Regions from separate parts of the Caldifermentibacillus hisashii genome, predicted to be linked through region 3. Evidence: a T-box and tRNA genes for the amino acid it is inferred to sense, from the RefSeq annotation. Region 3 holds a T-box; the other regions hold tRNA genes.
What was found. The T-box of region 3 lies ahead of serS (serine--tRNA ligase). A T-box ahead of a tRNA ligase gene usually reads a tRNA of that ligase, here a tRNA-Ser.

Region 1 (4,971 bases), 450 kb from region 3:
CCGGAAAAGTTTTATATGAAAAAAATGCTGATGAACTGCTTGGTGTGGCAAGTATGTCAAAAATGATGACTGAGTATATTGTTTTAGAAGCAATTAAAGAGGGAAAAATAAGCTGGGATCAAAAGGTTACCATCAGTAAATTTATTCACGATTTATCCAGTCCGAGTTTAGGTGTTTCAACAGTTGGATTAACCGAGGGAGAAACTTATACGGTTAAAGAATTATATGAATCGATGGCTATTCATTCTGCAAATGCTTCGACCGTAGCACTGGCTGAATTAGTAGGTGGTTCCGAGGAAAATTTTGTTAAACTAATGAATGAGAAGGCAAAAAAACTTGGTTTAAAAGATTACTATTTTGTTAATTCATCTGGTTTAAATAATGCAGATATGTTGGGAAATCATCCTGAAGGTACGGATGCAAATGATGAAAATAAAATGTCAGCACGTGCAACTGCCAAATTAGCCTATCGATTAATCAATGATTTTCCGGAAGTGTTACAAATTGCCAGCAAACCGGTTTTGAATTTTCGTGGTGAAGAATTTAAAAATTTCAACTGGATGCTTCCTGGTTTGGTTTATGAATACGAAGGTGTGGATGGTTTAAAAACAGGATCCACCGCATATGCAGGTTATAATTTTACTGCAACTGCAGAAAGAAACGGCCAACGCTTAATTTCTGTCATCATGAAGACAGGTTCACAACAAGAACGGTTTGAAGAAACAAAAAAACTTCTTGATTACGGGTTTAATAATTTTTCAAAAGAACAATTGTTCCCTAAAAACCATGCTGTAAAGGGAAAAACTTCTTTACCGGTAGTAAAAGGGAAAGAAGACTCTGTTAAAATTGCTACGAAAGAACCGTTAAGTTTAGTTATAAAAAATGGAGAAAAGGAACAATATAAACCTAAACTGGTTCTTGATGAAAAGAAAATAAATAAAGAGGGTAAGTTGACAGCACCGGTCAAAAAAGGGGAAGTTGTCGGCTATGTTACTTATCAATACAGTGGAGATGATTCAGGATTTTTATATCCGGACCAAACAGTAAAGGTTGATGTGGTTGCCAAAGAAAAAGTTGAAAAAGCAAATTGGTTTGTCTTAATGTTCAGAGGCATGGGTGGCTTTTTCGGAAACCTTTGGGATGGCATTACATCGAAAGTTTCTTCTTGGTTTTAGTTAATCATTTATGTTTAGGTTATTTTGATTCTTTATTGATGTTCAGATAAAATAATGAATTTCATACAGTTAATTCGATGACAGGAAATAGTAACAAGTTCATTTGTTTTAAGAGAACTGATGGTTTGGTGCAAATCAGCGGCAAATGCTTGTGAATCCATCCTTGAGAGTGGTACTGAAAGGGACAAGTAAGTACTGCCGGCAAAAACCGTTATAATACCGAGAGGCAAGTATACGAATGCTTGCAATTAGGGTGGCAACGCGGATATGAAACTTCCGTCCCTTCATTGGGATGGGAGTTTTTTTCATTACGACACTTTCTTCCTATAAAAATTTTGAATGAATCGGGGGTATGAATATGTTTGATATTAAACTTCTTAGAAAGAATTTAGCAGAAGTAAAGGCAAAACTTGAACATCGCGGTGAGGATTTAACTGATTTGGATAAGTTCAGTACATTGGATCAAAAGCGGCGGCAATTAATTATTGAAAGTGAACAATTAAAGAAAAAGAGAAATGATGTATCAGAACAAATTGCTATTTTAAAGAAAGAGAAGAAAAATACCGACGCTCTTATTGGCGAAATGCGTGAAGTAGGTGAAAAAATTAAAAAACTGGATGATGAATTACGGGGAATTGAAGAAGAATTACAAACCCTTCTTTTATCCATTCCAAATTTGCCACATGAATCCGTCCCAATTGGTGATTCTGAGGACGATAATGTAGAAATCCGTAAGTGGGGAGTTCTTCCGCAATTTGATTTTAAACCAAAACCGCATTGGGATGTTGCAACTGAATTAGGGATCATTGATTTTGAACGTGCGGCAAAGGTGACGGGAAGTCGTTTTACTTTCTTAAAAGGTCAAGGGGCTAAATTGGAACGTGCATTGATTAGCTTTATGCTTGATCTTCACACGGAAGAGCACGGTTATACAGAAATGTTGCCACCGTATTTAGTTAATCGTGCAAGTTTAACAGGAACCGGTCAATTACCAAAATTTGAAGAAGATGCATTTCTTGTTGAAAAAGAAGATTATTTCCTGATTCCAACTGCAGAAGTACCTGTGACCAATTATCATCGAGATGAAATCTTATCAGGTGAAGAATTGCCTTTGAATTATGTTGCCTATAGTGCATGTTTTCGTTCAGAAGCGGGATCTGCCGGTCGTGATACGAGAGGATTGATCCGTCAACACCAATTTAATAAAGTTGAACTAGTAAAATTTGTAAAACCGGAAGATTCTTATGAGGAATTAGAAAAGTTAACCGGACATGCAGAAAAAGTATTACAACTGCTCAAGTTACCGTATCGGGTCATGAGTATGTGTACTGCGGATTTAGGATTTACAGCAGCAAAAAAATATGATTTAGAAGTATGGTTGCCAAGTTACAATACTTATCGGGAAATCTCTTCTTGCAGTAATTTTGAAGACTTCCAAGCAAGAAGGGCGAATATCCGTTTTAGAAGAGAACCAAAGGGAAAACCGGAATTTGTCCATACACTGAATGGTTCCGGATTAGCAATTGGACGTACGGCTGCTGCAATTTTGGAAAATTACCAACAAGCAGATGGAAGAGTGTTGATACCGGAAGTTTTACAACCTTATATGGGTGGAAAAGAATATATCGGATAAACGCTGGTTCATATAATAATGGAAATCAGCGAGGAGTTTACCTGTTGTGGGTATTAAATTTATTCAGGACTTTTGCAGTTAAATTGATGAAAAAACAGCCATGAACCCGCGTAATTACGAGGTTTTTGGCTGTTTTCATTTGTCAAAAAGTTGTAGTGTTAGTAATCTTTTTGTACACCGCCTTATGTTATAAATTTCTTGATCTTCATGATTGTGACTACATTGACTTTTTATTTTTGCCATGATAATATACTTTTGGTCGTGATGGAGGAGTACCCAAGTCTGGCTGAAGGGGTCGGTCTTGAAAACCGAGAGGCGGGTTAAACCGCGCGGGGGTTCGAATCCCTCCTCCTCCGCCATATTATTGATAACAACGCATAATAATTGGAGAATGAAAAAAACGGTCTTTAGGGAGAATCTCTAAAGGCCGTTTTTTCCATACGTGGCAGTGAAGGTATTCCGGAATACAAAGCTTAGGCTCCTTTACGATTAAGGATAAATGACATTTTACTAACAATTTCTTCAATTGATTGATTATTGTCAAACACATCATAATCATGAATATCTAACCGGAGAATCGGACATGCATGAAAGGTATTGATCCATTCTTCATAACGTTCATACATTTCCAGCCAATATTCAACCGGCGTGTTTTGCTCCATTGGCCTTCCCCTTTCTTTAATCCGGGCAAGAACGTCATCAATTGAACCTCTTAAATAAATTAAAAGAGTCGGATGCTGAAAAAAAGGAGTCATCACCATTGCATCAAATAAATTCTTATATGTCTTGTAATCGATTTCCGTCATATTTCCTTTTTCATAATGCATTTTTGCAAATATCCCGCTATCTTCATAAATAGACCGATCCTGTACAAATCCACCCCCATATTCGAACATCCGCTTTTGTTCTTTAAATCGTTCACCTAAAAAGTAAATTTGCAAAGGAAAACTCCATTTTTTAAAATCACGATAAAATTTCTCTAAGTATGGGTTATTATCCACCTTTTCAAGTGATGCTCGGAAATCAAGAGCTGAAGCCAGTGCCTTTGTAAGTGTAGATTTACCGACACCAACCGTCCCTGCAATTGTAATCACGGCTCGACTAGGTATATTGTATTTTTCCCGTAAATTCATTTCTCATATACTCCTTCAACTGTTATGGGCAAGTAGTATGATGCCTGTTCGATCATTACTTAATTAAGTATACTTGATTATGGGTCAATTACAATCGTTTAAACTATCGTTTTCTTACATCAAAATTTTCTGCAATTAACAACCAATTTTGCGGGAAAGAAAGACCAAGTTTCCAATAACTGATTCCTCGTAAATTTAATTCTTTAATAAGATCAAATTTTGCTTGTATACTTCGAGCATCCTCAAACCAAACTCGATGTTCTTGCCCATTTGCACCTCTATAGTTAAAAAATGGTGCTTGTGCTTGGGTATCATATTGGATGGGAACATTATTTTGAGCTGCTAACTGGATTGCCTGTTGCGGACTGACGGCACGAGCAACAGTGCCAGGTCGAAAGGGAAGTGTCCAGTCATATCCGTATAAGTTTTGCCCCATTAAGATTTTTTCTGAAGGCATTTCGGTAATTGCGTACTCTAAAACATCACGAACGGGCCCGATTGGTGAGACTGCCATTGGTGGACCGCCACTATAGCCCCATTCGTAGGTCATAATGACGACAAAATCAACAATTTCTCCATGAGCTCGATAATCATGTGCTTCATACCAACGTCCGGGTTGATCCGCTCTCGTTTTGGGTGCTAAAGCAGTGGACAAGAGCCATCCTTCCCTGCTAAATCGATCTTTCGCTCTTCGTAAAAAACGATTGTATGCCTCCCTGTCCTCTGGTCGTAAATACTCAAAATCAAAATGAATATCACGAAAACCGAGCCTTTGAGCAGTTGATACGATATTGTTCAAAAAGGTGGTTTGTACGTTTTGATCATTTAATAATATTCTCCCCAATTCATCACTAAATTGATCGTTTTCTTGATTCGTAATGACCATCATTAACACATTTTGATTTGCCCTTGCAATAGCCGGGAATTGATTTAAAGGGGGCTCCCGTAATGAGCCGTCACGTAAAGCCTGAAAACTAAAGGGGGCTAAATTTGTTAAGTATGGTGCCGCCTCTCTTGCACTGTTTTCTAA
Region 2 (4,971 bases), 1.2 Mb from region 3:
CTTCCCGTTTTTTCTGTTCTGCTTCTGCTTTTTGTTTTTGCTCTTGTTCCTCTAACTCTTTCTTTGTTTCTTTCAATTTTTTCAGCAAGTCTTCACCAAGCGCATCTTTTATGGTCAGTGCTTTATCTTCTTGTTGTTTCTTTTTCATCGTTTGGAACTCCCCCTGCAATTTATTTTCATTCGAAACTATTTTTTGCGTAAATTATTTACTTTGATTTTACCAAAAAATTGTCACGTTGAATAAATTTTTCGGTTTTTCCTTAAAATACGGATGAGTCTTTTTCGGAAAGGAGAATTTTGATGAGTAAGAAAAAGGATAAAGGATACAGCCAAAAAGGAAAGCCCAATGCAGATACCGTAAAACAGCAAATGGCAGCTGAAGATTTAGAAAACGCCATTCACCCGACAAAACGACAAAATACACCGCAATAATGTCTTTTACGGAGACCATCAAACAGATTCTTTTCCGGTCTCCGTTATTATTTTCGCAAAACCATCACCAAGTCCCCCCCATAATCGTCACTCATACATTCGCATAATTGAATTGAAAAATCACTTAATTTTCACTGAAAATTCCTTTTAAAATTAAAAAATGAGGCTTAAAATAGAGGGGATAATAATTTTGCCAATGAAATTGACATACGCAACTTTAAGGCGATGATGTTTACTTTCCATGGAGGGGTTAGTGTGAAAAAAAGACATATTTTAGGCCTTAGCGCCATACTAGGAACAACGGTTGCTTCTGTAGGGACCTACTTTTCGGAACGGGTACTACATATTAAGAAAAAAGACGAGCAAGCGATTATTGACCGAGATACGAAACTAAAACATATTGATCCGGACAAATTTTCATCTTTGCCGAAACAGGAAGTGAGCATTCCTTCCCCAAATGGTTATGAAATTAGTGCAATGGTGATTCGGCCGTATGATTCAAAGCGATTCGTCATTTTCAGCCACGGGGTTACGGAAAGCAAAATGAGTTCTCTCAAATATGTGAATCTTTTTCTGAACCGGGGATTTAATGCTGTGATTTATGATCAACGACGGCATGGAAAAACCGGTGGAGACACGACCAGTTACGGATACTATGAAAAATTCGATTTACAAGCAGTGGTCGATTGGCTTTTTATTGAGGAAGGGGAAGACCTTCTTTTAGGAATTCACGGAGAATCCATGGGTGCCGCAACTACTTTATTGTATGCCGGGGAACTGAACGGCCGGGCGCATTTTTATATTGTTGACTGTCCATTTTCTGACTTAGAGGAACTCCTTACCTATCAAACAAAATGTGAATTTAAGTACATGCCTTCAAAATTGATTCTTCCTATTGGAAATATGTTTGTCAAGGTTCGCGGTGGATTTTCACTGAATGATGTTTCACCGATTGCTGTCGTTAATCGTATTAAACAGCCGGTCCTTTTTATTCATAGTGAAAAAGATGACTATATTTTGCCGTATATGACGAAGGATTTATATGAGCAGAAAAAAGGAGAGAAAATGTTGTTTATGGCGAAAAACGGCGGTCATGCCCAGTCGCTCAATGAAAACCGGGAAGACTATGAAAAAGCAATCGACCAGTTTTTAGAGAAATATGTAAATTTGTAGTCTATAAAGAAAAGCACCTAACTTTTAAATAAGTTACGTGCTTTTACCAATTATTTTTTTTTATGCCTCTTTTGCCGCTTTTAATGTTATCTTATTCGGTCCTTGTGGATCAGATTCTTTCTCTCCAGGTCCACTATTTTGCCATCCGCAATGGTCACAGATATCGAAAATTTCAACCTTTTGACCACATACCGGGCAGTCAATTATCTTAATCATCCTATTTCACCTTATTTCTTAACATAGAACAAAAACGACCACAAAAGCAGTCGTATCAATTGTTTCTTTCATATTAAAAGATTTCAGGATACAAAAACGGAGAAGGTGGGATTCGAACCCACGCGACGGTCACCCGCCCTAACGCATTTCGAGTGCGTCCCCTTATAACCACTTGGGTACTTCTCCAAATAATTAACAACATATGATATTATATAGGAAAATCACTTGCTTGTCACTATTTTTCAAAAAAAAATTTTGCCAGCCGTTGTCAAAAAATAAAACAATTCATCGCAATAAAAGGGAAACAATGTTAAACTATAGTTAGATATGCTTCTTATCATATTTCTTTCTATTTACGGGAGGACTTTAGATGAAATTACTAAAATTAATACTTCTATTTTTCCTAGCCATTTTCCTTATTAAAATTATGTTTAAACTTGTTTTTGGCATGATTTCTTTTCTATTTACAGCAGTGATATTCATCGTTTTCTTATATATTGGCTGGCGGATTTTAAAAAGCTAAACGATATCTATTCAATGGTTGCCTAGCATTAAGGAGAATCGAGCACTTCCTTTGGCTCTTATCTCCTTTTTTTTGATTAACAAGTCATTCCATATATTCGATGGCAGTAATCGCCGCCAGTGGGATGGAATGGATATCTCCTTCTTCATTTACCACTTGTATATCGTTTTGGAGGGTGTCAAACGAGCGGATATTTCCGTTGATTGTCTTGTAATGATGTCCGACATAATATTGAATGGTCACCTTTCTATTCATTGCTTTGGCCACTTGTACCTTTTCATTAAATTCTTCCAATTGTTGTTCATCCAATTCCTTTGGTGATTCCCACAAATCCTCTTCTGCCCAATCACGCAACATTTTGACATGCTCCGGCAGCATCATTGCCGTCCATTTGATTCGTCCGCGATCGCGAATCATCTTCATCATCCCTTTCCCGCTTAATGATACAGTAAATACTATAAAGCAGGTCTATCCGATCTTTATAATCAGGTGTCTCGTCGGTACATTTTCCAAAAATGATTACGCTTTATGCCCGCCGACAAGTTTCGCCCTTCTCCGTGCTGTTCCCCCTTCCGTATAGGAAACTGCTCTAAGCAGGGAGGCAGAACCAAACCGTTGACGAATTCTGTCCACGGTATAACCTAATTTCTTTTTCTTCCATAAATTTGGATCAAATAAATCGAGCTGAATGCTTTCATCCGGGACAATATTGGACAAAGCAATGGAAATTTGCCGTACCGTTCGCCCGTCATAATGCTTGTTAAAAAGCTCCAAACAAACCCGGTACAGATCCATTGTAATATTCGTCGGTGTTTCAACCGTTTTCGACCGATAAAATCCGCCGCCTAATTCTTCATGACTGTAACCAATACCAAGGCTGATTGTCCGTCCCGCATATTTTCCTGTCCGCGCCCGCCTTGCTACTTCTTCGCACATTTCTAAGATGACATGCTTGATTTCGGTTATGTTTTTATAATCGCGCAACAAAATTTGACTTTTGCCGAAACTGACTTGACCGTCCATGATCGGCGCCCCGATTTCTGATAGATCGACTCCCCAGGCGTGGTAATAAAGCTGATTCCCCATAATGCCAAATTTCTTTTCTAATTTTTCCAAGTCATAATGAGCCAATTGCCCGACTGAAAAAATCCCCATATTATTTAATGTTTTTTCGAGACGGCTGCCAATTCCCCACATTTTTTTCAAGGGTGAGACAGGCCATAACTTTTTTGGTATATCTTCATATGTCCAGTGGGCAATCCCGGATGTTTTCGCATCCAAATCCAGGGCCAGTTTTGCCATGAGCATATTGGGGCCGATTCCAATCGCACAAGTCAGCTGGAATTCTCGCATCAAATCGTCTTTTATCTTTTCGGCAATCTGTCTGACTCCACCCCATAAATGTGCCGTTCCATCAACCTTAATAAAACTCTCATCGACACTGTAAACATGAATAGCTTCTTTTGGCACATAACGATTGAACAGTCGAGTGATTTCCGTTGATACCCGCAAATAAGTCGCCATTTGCGGCTCAACAATTTCTATCCGTGGATCATTTGGCACTTCAAACAAGCGGGATCCTGTTTGAATCCCAAACTCTTTTTTCATCTGCGGGGAGGCAGCCAACACAACACTTCCTTCCCGTTGTTTATCACCGACAACGACCAAATAGCATTCGAGCGGATCAAGCCCATACATCACTGCTGAACAACTGGCATAAAAACTCTTAATATCAACACACAAAATATGTTGATCCGGCAAACGGCTATAATCCACCATTTTACCATCTCCTTCAAAACCCGGGGCACAATTACAAACGTATGTTTGAAATAAGTATATGCATCATTTTATAAGAATATAAGTTCGTTTTCAATAACAATTTTTTCCAATATCCTCATTGGCAAACTAATATTAAGACAAGCGTTTGCAGGGTATTGTATGGACGAGCAGGTTCGTGAAAAGATAGAAAAAAGAGTGTACATAACAAGAGAAATCTACCCTGACTTTTGCCAAACAAATGGCCAAGAAAAGTAAAAAAAAGCCGGACCCATTCATGGACCCAGCCTTAGTTTGTACTTCTATTAAATTAGGGCGGATAGTAATCCGGATGCAGCATTTTTTTCCTGATCTGCCCCGGGCTACTGTCGGCTCGTCTTTGCCCCCCACGTCACGTTTTACTGAAACAATGGAACTCTTTCTTCCCAGGCATTAAGCAATGCGCGGACTTCCTCGGTAGATTTTGTGTTCATCAATTGATTTCTCAATTCACCGGCACCATTAAACCCTTTGACATAAATCTTAAAAAAGCGATGAAGAGGTTTGAAAGAACGCGGTTCTAATTCCGAGTATTTATCAAAGAGATCCAAATGCAACCTTAACAGATCCAACAATTCCTTACTGCTATGTTCTTTCGGCTCTTTTTCAAAAGCAAATGGGTTTTTAAAAACACCGCGGCCAATCATAACTCCGTCAACACCATATTGACCGGCAAGCTTCAAACCGGTTTGCCGGTCGGGAATATCCCCGTTGATTGTCAAAAGTGTGTCTGGTGCCACCTCATCACGAAGTTTCTTAATCTCCGGAATCAGTTCCCAATGGGCATCTACTTTGCTCATTTCCTTTCTTGT
Region 3 (4,971 bases):
TGGAGCCTCAACCAGGTGAAACCGTCCAATAGAACGACTCGGGGCCACTGAAAAAGTCAATCTGAAAATTCGAAATAATTATATGTATAATAAATTGAAAAAAATACCCCCAATATTTGGTATAATAAAGTTATACTACAAACCAAAACCAAACTGGGGGTATCTATCATGCTTAAAGAAAAAGATAATCAATTAAGCATCTATTCCATATTATACGATAAAATTCCTGAAAATCATACACTTAAATTATTAAGAGATGAAGTAGATTTTAGTTTTATCAATAAAATGCTTGAAAAAACTTACTGTAAAGAATATGGAAGGCCAGCAAAAGAGCCCGAACTTATGGTTAAAATCTTGGTGTTACAAAAACTCTATGACTTATCTGATGAGAAAGTTATAGAAAATTGCTCATTAAACCTTGCATATATGTATTTTTTAGGAATCAATCCGGAAGACGACCTCCCTCACCCAAGTCTTTTGACAAAATTTCGTAAAAGTAGATTAGAAGGCAATCTCACCATAGATGAAATTATTATTGAAATCATAAACCAATGCATTGAAAAAGGAATTTTACAAAAGGTTTCTGGTATAACGATTGATTCCACTCATACAGAAGCCAACACCAAAAAATATAGACCGGAACGAGTCATGAAACAATTAGCGAAAAAAATCTTTAAAACGGTTAAAGAAGAAAACGGAGAAATACCAAGTGAAATCAACCAAGAAATCCCTGATTATAAAGAAATAGAAAACCATGATGAAGCTAGAAAAACAATGAAGTCCTATCTTGAAGAAACGGTATCAAAGGTAGAAGAACTAGTTGAACTAGAGAAAGCACCTGAAACAAAAGCACTCGTTAATAATGCGAAAGAAATTTTAGCAGACCCGAAGTTTATAGAGCAAAGAGGGGTACGATCGATTGTCGACCAAGAAGCGAGAATAGGGTATAAAAGCAAAAATGATCCTTTCTTTGGTTATAAAACGGAATTTATGATGACAACAGAAGATCGAATAATTACAGCTGTACATACTGGTAATGGAGCTTATGTGGATGGCACGAAGTTTGATGAATTATTAGAGTTAACCAAGAAAACGAGAATAAAAATACCAGAAGTGTACGGTGATAAAGCCTATTTTAAAAAGCCAATCTTAGACAAAATCTCTGAACTTAAAGCAAAGGCATACATCCCTGTAAGTGAAGCTGCATATCGCATAGACGAAGAAAGATTCAGTTATAACAAAGATTCTGACGAGTGGTTCTGTAGTCAAGGAAACAAAACAATCAAAAAGAAACACTACATAAGAAAATGTGGAAAAGAAACGTATAATTACTATTTTGACAGAGAACAATGTAGAAATTGCCCAATGCGAGAAGTTTGCATAACCGGAAAAACAGTCGGGAAAGTATTAGGGATCGGAATCAACACCCCAGAATTTTATGAGTATAGTCAACAACAGAAATCGGAGGGATTTAAAGAGAAGTATAAAAAAAGAGCATGCCAAGAAGGGAAAAATGGCGAAATGAAGAATTTCCACGGGTTAGATCGTGCCAAATGGTACGGTCTAAAAAGCATGGGCTTACAAGCCAAGCTCACAGCCTTGGCAGTAAATTTAAAGAGGATAGCCGCCATACTATCCTCTAAAAAGGCGAATTATATCCAAACATTTGTCATTTTTACTAATTTCTATGGTAAAGAGTACCATTTACAGAAAATTCATCTAAATTCTATTGTAAAAAATACCATTTACAGAAAATTTCTTACACTACACAGCAAATTTTACATAAAAAAAATGGCTTTTTTCAGTGGTCACGAACGACTCTCGTGGACAAAATGGTGGCTCAATCAGGTGAAACTGTCCAATAAAGCGGCTCTCGTGGACAAAATGGAGCCTCAACCAGGTGAAACTGTCCAATAGAACGACTCTCGTGGACAAAATGGAGCCTCAACCAGGTGAAACTGTCCAATAGAGCGACTCTCGTGGACAAAATGGTGGCTCAATCAGGTGAAACTGTCCAATAGAACGGCTCTCGCGGACAAAATGGGGGCTCAATCAAGTGAAACTGTCCAATAGAGCGACTCCCGTGGACAAAATAGTGGCCCAACCAGATGAAACTGTCCAATAGAACGGCTCTCGTGGACAAAATCGGGAGTTAACCAGCAAAAATTATCCAATAGAACAGGTTCTCAAAGACAAAACCATAAGTCATTATCAACAACTCTTAAAAAGATACAAAATATTTCTCCATTGAATAGGCTTTTTGGTTAAAAACAGACAATATGCAAAGATCCTTCTATCCTTGCCTGATTTTTTAACAAAAAGCTTTAGTGGAGAAACTTCATGTAATTTTATAAAATTGTATGTGTGTTTATCTGAACTTCATGATTTTTTTACACACCCTTGAAAGCCCTTTAGTTTTTCAATATATTTTTTGTATCTTGACTATCCCGACTGATTTAGATATAATCTTGTTAAAACAATCACATAACTTTTAATCGATGACAGGAAATAGTAACAGGGTGAATTTACTTTAAGAGAGCTGATGGTTGGTGAAAATCAGCAGTAAAGACCTGTGAATCCATCCTTGAGAGTGGTACTGAAAAGAACTTGAGTAGGTACTGCCGGTAAAACCGATATCTTGATCGAGAGGTAAGTATTTTTTACAATACTTGCAATTTGGGTGGCAACGCGGATATTCAAACTTCCGTCCCTCTTTTGGGATGGAAGTTTTTTTATTTATGTAAGTCTATTTTAAACGAGGAGGTAGGAAAATGTTTAATATTAAATTACTTAGGGAGAACTTTGAAGAGGTAAAAGCAAAATTACAACATCGCGGTGAAGACTTAAGTGACTTGGAAAAGTTTGGTGAACTGGACCAAAAGCGCCGGACATTAATCGTTGAAACCGAACAATTAAAGAAAAAGAGAAAAGATGTATCTGCTCAAATTGCCGTTCTAAAAAAAGAGAATAAAGATGCTGAAGATTTAGTTGTTGAAATGCGTGAAGTTGGTGATCAAATAAAGGAACTTGATGAAGAATTACGTGTGATTGAAGAAGAATTAAATGCATTACTTTTATCCATCCCTAATTTGCCGCATGAAACCGTACCCATCGGTGATACAGAGGATGACAATGTTGAAATTCGTAAGTGGGGAGAACTTCCTCAATTTGATTTTGAACCGAAACCCCATTGGGATGTTGCGACTGAATTAGGAATTATTGATTTTGAACGTGCTGCAAAAGTAACAGGAAGTCGCTTTGTTTTTTATAAAGGCCTTGGTGCAAAATTAGAAAGAGCACTAATGTCCTTTATGCTTGATCTTCATACGGAACAACATGGTTATACAGAAATGTTGCCGCCATATTTAGTAAATCGGGCAAGCCTGACCGGGACCGGACAGCTGCCAAAATTTGAAGAAGATGTGTTTTTAGTTGAGAAGAAGGATTATTTCCTCATACCGACAGCAGAAGTACCTGTTACCAATTACTATCGTGATGAAATATTATCTGCAAAAGACCTTCCTGCTAAGTTTGCTGCGTACAGTGCTTGTTTTCGTTCTGAAGCTGGATCGGCAGGAAGAGATACACGTGGTTTAATTCGACAACACCAATTTAATAAAGTTGAATTGGTAAAATTCGTTAAACCGGAAGATTCTTATGATGAATTAGAAAAACTAACCAATGATGCCGAAAAGGTTTTACAATTACTGGGACTTCCTTATCGGGTAGTAGCTATTTGTACAGGCGATCTAGGATTTACTGCTGCGAAAAAATATGACTTAGAAGTATGGCTACCAAGCTACAATACGTATCGTGAAATTTCTTCTTGCAGTAATTTTGAAGATTTCCAAGCAAGAAGGGCAAATATCCGGTTTAGAAGAGAACCAAAAGCGAAACCTGAATTCGTTCATACGTTAAATGGTTCCGGATTGGCAATTGGGCGTACGGTTGCCGCCATTTTAGAAAATTATCAACAAAAGGATGGAAGAGTACGTATACCAGAAGCTTTAAGACCTTATATGGGTGGTAAAGAATATATTGGGTAATATCAATGCATAAACAATTATTATCTTAAAAAGATAAATCCCGACAATTAAATTAGGCCGAGAACATTGATTTAATCATGTTTTCGGCCGGTTTCATTTTCTCTAAGTGTAGATAAACAATAGATATGTTGGGAATTGGAGGAAAATTCCTATAATTAGCTTTGGTTTAGTGTTGATTCACACCCAAAAAACTTTTTTTGTGAGAAACTTAACACAAATAACAAGAGTTTCTATTGTACTAGCGTGAAAATTTTCGTAAAAACCTTACTATAATTATTTGAAAATTTATTTATTATTTCTTTTCATTGCGAGATATCATATGAAGATACCGATAAACACTTGATTCCGACATTCCCATTATTTCAGCTACTTCACTTATTGTACCTTTAATATCAAATACACCGTGTTCTTTTAATTTGGAAATGGCAAGTTTCTTTTGTTCAGGTGATAATTGAGCACCTGATTCTAAAATATCTTTATCTATTTGTGTATAAATAATGTTCTGAATGTTTTCAGTTAAGTTTTCAACCGGTTGTTCCTGTTCAGTTTTCTTGTCCAAATACTGTATATCCCAGCTTAAATTAGCTAACCTCAATACATCCTTTGCGACCTTTCGATAGACATCCGCATCAAAGTTAATACATAACAGACCTTGTAACTGACCTTCACGATTTTTTATAAACATGGTTGATGAACGAAACTTTTTACCCTTTGGTCCTTCTCCAACATAATTTACAACAAAATCTTTTGTTAAATATACTTTTTCCTCAATTAACTTTTTTGCATAGTCTGTTAAAGGGCTGGTTAATGACCTTCCACTCAACTCTCCATGGACGATGTGACCAATGTGTGAACCTCCATCAGGATCTAACACATGTAATACAAATTCATAATGAGGGCCAAAGACTTCTCCCAGATAATTCAT

Region 1: it has a tRNA-Ser gene. The T-box ahead of serS (serine--tRNA ligase) is inferred to sense a tRNA for this amino acid. The anticodon was not compared.
Region 2: it has a tRNA-Ser gene. The T-box ahead of serS (serine--tRNA ligase) is inferred to sense a tRNA for this amino acid. The anticodon was not compared.

What each region holds. Positions count from the first base shown of each region.
Region 1 covers NZ_CP155467.1:20,385-25,355, forward strand. Annotated here, with positions in the region: gene NSQ14_RS00085 (serine hydrolase) at 1-1,175, shown strand, start outside; T-box leader at 1,244-1,462, shown strand; gene serS (serine--tRNA ligase) at 1,534-2,808, shown strand; tRNA gene NSQ14_RS00095 (tRNA-Ser) at 3,075-3,167, shown strand; gene NSQ14_RS00100 (deoxynucleoside kinase) at 3,282-3,941, opposite strand; gene NSQ14_RS00105 (LysM peptidoglycan-binding domain-containing protein) at 4,045-4,971, opposite strand, start outside.
Region 2 covers NZ_CP155467.1:2,282,840-2,287,810, forward strand. Annotated here, with positions in the region: gene NSQ14_RS10870 (YqkE family protein) at 1-148, opposite strand, end outside; gene NSQ14_RS10875 (hypothetical protein) at 301-432, shown strand; gene NSQ14_RS10880 (alpha/beta hydrolase) at 688-1,605, shown strand; gene NSQ14_RS10885 (CPCC family cysteine-rich protein) at 1,666-1,821, opposite strand; tRNA gene NSQ14_RS10890 (tRNA-Ser) at 1,919-2,007, opposite strand; gene NSQ14_RS10895 (hypothetical protein) at 2,192-2,344, shown strand; gene NSQ14_RS10900 (YolD-like family protein) at 2,429-2,770, opposite strand; gene NSQ14_RS10905 (DNA polymerase thumb domain-containing protein) at 2,864-4,123, opposite strand; gene NSQ14_RS10910 (tRNA dihydrouridine synthase) at 4,519-4,971, opposite strand, start outside.
Region 3 covers NZ_CP155467.1:3,526,843-3,531,813, forward strand. Annotated here, with positions in the region: partial or broken gene NSQ14_RS16975 (IS1182 family transposase) at 169-1,677, shown strand; T-box leader at 2,490-2,715, shown strand; gene serS (serine--tRNA ligase) at 2,772-4,046, shown strand; gene NSQ14_RS16985 (helix-turn-helix transcriptional regulator) at 4,339-4,971, opposite strand, start outside.